DNA from 2 places in the Shewanella sp. SW32 genome. Region 2 is predicted to be linked to the other one. Evidence: riboswitches for the same ligand, from Rfam matches in the RefSeq annotation. Region 2 holds a riboswitch; the other holds the start of a gene.

Region 1 (3,430 bases), on a different contig from region 2:
TGCCAGCGCATTATCACGAATTTGCGCACTCGGATGACCTTTGGCCACATCGGCGGCGTGGGCAGCAATCTTATAAGCAATCAAACCTTGCTTAACATCTTGTTTATTCGGTAATCCTAAGTGTTCTTTTGGTGTTACATAACACAACATGGCGCAGCCGTACCAAGCTATCATGGCCGCGCCTATGCCGGAGGTGAAATGATCATACCCAGGTGCAATATCGGTGATTTGTGGGCCAAGGGTGTAAAACGGCGCCTCGTCGCAGTGAACTAACTGCTTGTCCATGTTCTCTTTAATGAGCTGCATCGGGATATGTCCCGGCCCTTCGATAATGGTTTGTACGTCGTATTCCCACGCGATTTTGACTAGCTCACCTAAGGTTTCAAGCTCTGCAAACTGGGCGGCATCATTAGCGTCGGCAATTGAGCCTGGACGCATACCATCACCTAAAGACAGGGATACATCGTAGGCGACGCAAAGCTCACAGATCTCACGAAAATGGCTGTAGAGGAAGTTTTCCTTGTGATGACTCAGGCACCATTTGGCCATAATTGAACCGCCGCGAGAAACGATCCCAGTAACACGTTTAGCTGTCATCGGCACATAACGCAGCAGCACACCAGCATGAATAGTAAAGTAATCAACACCTTGCTCAGCTTGTTCAATCAAGGTATCGCGGAACACTTCCCACGTTAAATCCTCTGCCACGCCGTTCACTTTCTCCAGCGCTTGATAAATCGGCACTGTGCCGATGGGCACTGGTGAGTTGCGGATGATCCACTCGCGGGTTTCGTGAATATAACGACCCGTGGATAAATCCATTACCGTATCTGCGCCCCAACGGGTAGACCAGACGAGCTTTTCCACTTCTTCCTCGATGGAAGACGTCACCGCCGAGTTACCGATATTGGCGTTCACTTTCACCAGAAAGTTACGCCCGATAATCATAGGTTCGGCTTCGGGATGGTTAATATTCAGCGGAATAATCGCGCGGCCACGGGCAACTTCGGCGCGGACAAATTCGGCGGTAATCGGTTCGCCGACTAAGGCACCAAAGGCTTCGCCCTTGGCTTTACGATTGAGGATTTCATCCTGTACTTGCGCAAGTGCCATGTTCTCGCGGATCGCCACATATTCCATTTCTGGCGTGATAATCCCTTGACGGGCATAGTGTAATTGACTGACTCGTTTGCCCTGCAGCGCTCTGCGTGGGCGGACAATGGCACTCGAGCCTGCCTCAAAACGCAGATGATCTAAACCGTCGTCGGCGAGTCTTTGTTGGGTAAAGTCTGAGGTCGCGCAGGATAATTGCTCTGTGTCGTTGCGGGCTAGGATCCAGTTTTGTCTTAATTTACCAAGGCCTAGACGCACATTGATGTCGGCCTCAGGATCGGAATAAGGTCCGGCGCAATCATACACGCGGATTGGCGGATTTTTTTCCATGATAGGCGCATCATCAGTACCGCCGACAAATGTGTCAGTCTGCAGAATTTGCCGCATGCCAACGCGAATATCGGCACTGGAACCTTCGAGATAAATCTTTTGTGAATTAGGATGTTGCAGTGGCGCTAACGTATCGATAAAGGCTTGGGACTGCGCACGGGTTTCGCGGCGACTCGGCGCCTTAGGCACGATTGATTGACTAGACTCAGCCGATTTATTAGGCACTGTCGATTTATTAGGGATTGTCGATTCTGGTGCTGTGATTTCTATCGCATTGGCAGCTACAGCTGGGTTTGGGTTTGAACTGGACATAAGCAATCTCACGTTAAAAAATGGAGTTGCTTGTCTGGAGAATTGCGTTGTTGATAGCTGGACATGGCAATCAACTTTTGTGGCCAACACTGGCTTCAAAAATTGAGTTACCCTGCTCAATAACGATTAAATCTAAACATTAAGGCTTAAAACACTGCTGAGTAAACAGGTGTTCAAGCCGTCTATTTTAGCGATTTAATGTGTGTTATTACGCTTGTTTCCTTCGCAGGTTTTAACCTGATCAGGTTCAACGGATCCCGAATAAACGGTCTCAGCCAAGAGGCACTCCGACAAGATGAGTGGGCAGTATAGACAGAAGCGGCAGCAACAAACAAGGAAAAAAGCAATTAAAAACCTTAACCACCAATCCAAAATAAAGATTCATAATTCATTGTTTTTAATTGATTAAATAAAATTAAACTAAAAAATTCATAATTAGCATGAAAATAAATCATAAAAGAAAGTCACTATTTATGGGGTTTGAGCATCATTTTGTTTAATCGAGATTGAATGGCATCATTAATAGCTTGATTGATTTTTTTGCCACTGCAGTTAATGGGAAAACCTAAATTTTCGGCGTTAGGATTAACTTGAGTGCCGACTTGTACCACGCGATAACAAGTATCCCCTTTACGCACAATACGATTTGGGTCTAAGGGTAAATCTAGACTCGTTGTGCCACCGAAATCATCAGCATTAGGGACAAATAGCACCTCCATCTCTGGGCTCATTTCACTCATATTCGATTTCCGGGTGAACTTATCGGCCTGTTCAATGACGAGAGCATCGAGCGCTTGCTCGCGCTGACGTTCAAAATATTGCTGGGTGAATAAACTCATGCTTGAGCTTGTCGCTATTGTGCTCTCACCTTCTGCTGCAGGCGAGCTCTTAGCGCCAAGCTGCGGCTTTAATTCTGAGGTATCCAACGTATTCGTTGGTTTTGTTGCCATCGTTTCAGTGGGTTGTTCATCACTTGGGGCAATTGATTGAGTTTTCTTTGATTGAGATTGGCTCGATTGAGTGATGTTCGGTTTAACCGTATCTGGGTTCACTTTTTCCGACTCTACTTTTTCAGAGACGGCCTTTTCGGGTGCTATTGTTTCAGGCATGACCTTTTCAAGTATTGGCAGAGGCTTCACTTGAGTTTGAGGTGTGGGAACAATTGTAGGCGTAACAGAACTTGTCGCTTCAGTCTTATCCTCGGTCTTGATCTCAGTTTTGGACTCCGAGGTTTCGGCTTTCTCTACCGCGGGAGCATAAATAAAGTAAGCCTTGATCGCTGTCACTTTAGGGCCACGGCTTTCTATTTCCTTCAATCCAAAGGGATTTAACTGCGGGCGCCACAAAATGCAGATAAGTAAAAATAAACACGCATGCACTAAGAGCACAAAAAATAACAAACTGAATCCTTTGAAATACGGCTGACGAGCACGCAAAACGGATCCCGTCCCCAATCCCTGAGCACTAGTTTGTATCGTCCTAGACAGTTCAGGTTTGGATTCAGATTCAGAAACCAATTTATCTTGATCTTGATGTTCAGCACGGATTTCTTGCAGTACCAAATCTTGGGCTTGCTCTTGGTCTATAGCTTGGGTGTCATGCTCAGTGACTAAAAAGCCTGCACCGCTATTGAACGCTAATGGCTCCGCATTAGTGGTAAAAACAGGCGTTTGAG
Region 2 (3,430 bases):
TAGCACGATAAGTCCCGCCAAGGCTGTAGGTAACGTGTGGAGAATGGGCCAGATCGCGGCCAGTTAAATCCACAAACTTATCTTCACCCACCTCATACTGATAATCACCATAGGCTGTATTTAAATAGCCAAGGCTAGAATATAAATGCCAATTACTATCGATGTACCAATTAGCATCAATTTCAAGACCATAGTTTTTTGAACTTCCAGCATTATCTACAAAAAGAATAAACTCACTTATATCTTCAGGATTTTGTTTAGATGCAGATACTTGCTGGTCTTGTCTATCCATATAAAAAATAGCAACATTCGTACTAAGAGCGCCAGATAACCATGCAGATTTAAGACCTAATTCATAGTTATATAAAGTTTCCGTATTAAACTCTTTTTTATCACTGAAATCAGCGGGAAGTGTCATATTAAAACCACCCGCTTTATATCCTCTGGCAACGCGAATGTAAGCATTATGCTGTTCACTCAGTGCTTTACTCAATGCGAGATGACCACCCCACATAGTTTCAGAGGGCGAAAAAGCATCCAGATTTGTATCACTATAATCACTCGAGCGATTTTCTAATCTCAATCCAAGAGACAGTAAATAATCATGACTCATATCGATATCGAGTTGACCAAATATCGCATAATTTTTCGCATCATATATTGAATCCAGATATTTAGTTCTTTCTTTAAAGCTAGGATTCAAACCACCGTTACTATATTTTGCATAATCAACCAGACTGTTGTCTTCCTGCAAATTAGAAAAATAAACGCCAAATAACCAATCAGTCGATTCGTTAAATATTTTCCCTGCATCATTTGAAGTAAGACGTAATTCTTGAGTAAACGTTTTTCTTTCACCAACTTTTGACCATGTTGCATCATACACACAAGGCAACTTTCCTATTGAATTCCAATCGGCATCATAAATATCACATTGCTTCCCAGCCCAATACTCAGGGTTCGACCAATCGCCATCGTAACTGTAATGGTGATCGGTATTCGCAAAAGAGGTTAACGAAGTTAATTCGAAGTTTTCTGCGCCGGAATAGGTCGCTTTAAAACCCGCGCCTGTGGTGCGCTGGCTATCAACACCCGGTTGATCCGATGTTGTCTGGGTTGGTGAATTGGTTAAACTCCAGACATCATAGCCATTATCAAAATCGGCATGCAGCACAGTTAAATCAAACTGCAAATCATCTGTCGCATACCAGCGCAGCTTAGCGCGGCCGCTGAATTCATCGCGACCATTGGTATCATCACGGTCTAAATACAAGTTATCGTGGTAACCATTTTGCTGATGTTGCTGCATTGACACACGATAAAGCAGCTTGCCAGAATCCGTTAATGGGCCAGAACTGAAACCACTAAAAGTGCGTAAATCATCATCGCCTAACGACACTTCGCCGCCATGCTCAAACACATCAGTTGGATCGTTACTCTTCAGATAAATCAATCCCGCTAAGGCATTCGCGCCATAACGCGTCCCCTGCGGTCCACGAAGCACTTCGACCTGCTGTAAATCGTACATGCTCGACACCATGCCAATACCGGATAAATCGATATCATCTATGATGTAACCCACGGAAGAATTAGGTGCGCCTTGGTATTGCTCCTGCTCCCCTACACCGCGAATTTGAAAATATTTCGGCCGAGAGCTTCCACCTGACCAGTTAAAATTGGCGATAGAATTAAGCAAATCTTCAAAGTGTTGCGCACTTTCATCTTGAATTTTTTGACTGTCGATAACGGTAATGCTGGAGGGCATTTTTTCTAAGCTTGAACTGCGAAAATCCGCCGTCACCACCATGACTTCCATCTCAGTGCTGGGATCGGGTCTGTCAATAGCGTCGGTTTGTGCAAAAACAGGGGTGCTCAGCGCTGCAGCGATGGCTAACGCCAGCGGCGCTCGGGCTAAAAATAAGCTTGGCAATACGGTTGAAAATGGAGATTGATGGTTTGACGTTTTACGGTTTGACATAGGACCTCAAATATAATGTTTGAGATCCGGCAACGAATAAGCGATTCAGAAGTGTGCTGTTGATTGGCCCATTCCTACGCCGGTATTAGCCGGATCAGGTTCTAAGGGTTCGTCAGATGACATCTCAGTTTGCAGCCGTTAACGTTAAAATCAGAGTAACATTAATGCACAACAAACACCCCTTGGCGGTGCCTAGTATACATGACGGAAATAAAAAGTGGGCACTCTTATCTCTGCGATTCAATTAAATGTCGCGAAAACCACTGCCCTTCAGTCCGTATGATGAAAATATCTTTAGTAGCCGCCTAAATCCTTTCGTCCATTTGACCGCCTATTATGATAATGCTATAGAAGGTCGCAATTTCGAACACAGTAAGAGGACAATAGTCGATGCAGCTAAAACCTTTATCGAAAGGACGTTATAGCCAGCGATGGGAGCAAGACTATCCACTTATTGAAGCGGTTGTACTTAGCTGCATCAGCGAAATAAAAATGCTCAAAAAAGGCGCTCACCTCATGACGCAGGGGGAAGCGATGGCATCACTTGTATTGGTAAAGCAAGGTCGAGTATCGCTCGGCCATACCGCAAGAAATGGTCGGTGTTTTCAATTAGGTACTATTGATTGTGATTCACAACTGTTTGGCGAAATGGAGTTCTTCACCCAGTACCACTGTCAACTAGACATTATTGCCAGTGAACCCTTAGAAATCATGTTGATTAGCGCTGAAAAACTACAACATTGCCTCGGTCAGCATCCTCAACTCGCGCTATTTTTCGCTAGTGCAATTGCGATTGACTACCAAGACACAGTGGATATTTTTACTCGACGACTGCTCTATCCCATCAGTTATAACGTGGCATTTGATATTTACCATGAATACTTAAATGACTTGCCCGTAGATGGCTTTAGTAAACGCTATTTAGAGGCTGAACGATTTGGTACTACCGACCGAGTCTACCGTCGGGCGCTACAAAATCTTGAGGAACGAGGCTTAATTGAGCGGAAAAAAGATGGCATTCGGATTTGTGATCTCAACGCACTCAAGAAATTTGTTGAAGCAGGTATATAACCGCTTTCAACATAACCCACACTCGACTTAATTTAACAACCGAGTGTGGGATGGATGCACAGGTAAATTAACTTACCGATGGAGAGTGTTGTTCCATAGCCGATTTCATCCGACTTGAAACGATCAATAGCATAAATATCGCTGCGTAAAGCAGAGGTATCACATACATCACTGTTTGTAATCCGATAATACGTTCAAAGAAAGAACTGATGGCTGGGCTAAACATCGCCCCAGCACTTCCGCTAATAAGAATATATGACACATTTTTGCTGCTGGCTTTTTTTACAAAAGACACGCCATAAGCAATAAATGCATTATAAAGCGCGGCACACACAAAACCGTAACCATAGGTTAAATAAGCTATCCAATTAAGATTATTGG

Evidence for each region. A riboswitch is a leader RNA that binds a small molecule or an ion and turns the genes downstream of it on or off. The one in region 2 is predicted to bind thiamine pyrophosphate.
Region 1: another riboswitch for thiamine pyrophosphate. It lies ahead of thiC (phosphomethylpyrimidine synthase ThiC); the one in region 2 lies ahead of L5M28_RS21650 (TonB-dependent receptor).

The regions. Positions count from the first base shown of each region.
Region 1 covers NZ_JAKKSJ010000004.1:65,647-69,076, reverse strand. The annotation lists gene thiC (phosphomethylpyrimidine synthase ThiC) at 1-1,755, opposite strand, end outside; TPP riboswitch at 1,957-2,055, opposite strand; gene L5M28_RS03255 (hypothetical protein) at 2,223-3,430, opposite strand, start outside.
Region 2 covers NZ_JAKKSJ010000053.1:6,041-9,470, reverse strand. The annotation lists gene L5M28_RS21650 (TonB-dependent receptor) at 1-1,978, opposite strand, end outside; TPP riboswitch at 2,033-2,171, opposite strand; gene L5M28_RS21645 (Crp/Fnr family transcriptional regulator) at 2,369-3,049, shown strand; gene tsgA (MFS transporter TsgA) at 3,117-3,430, opposite strand, start outside.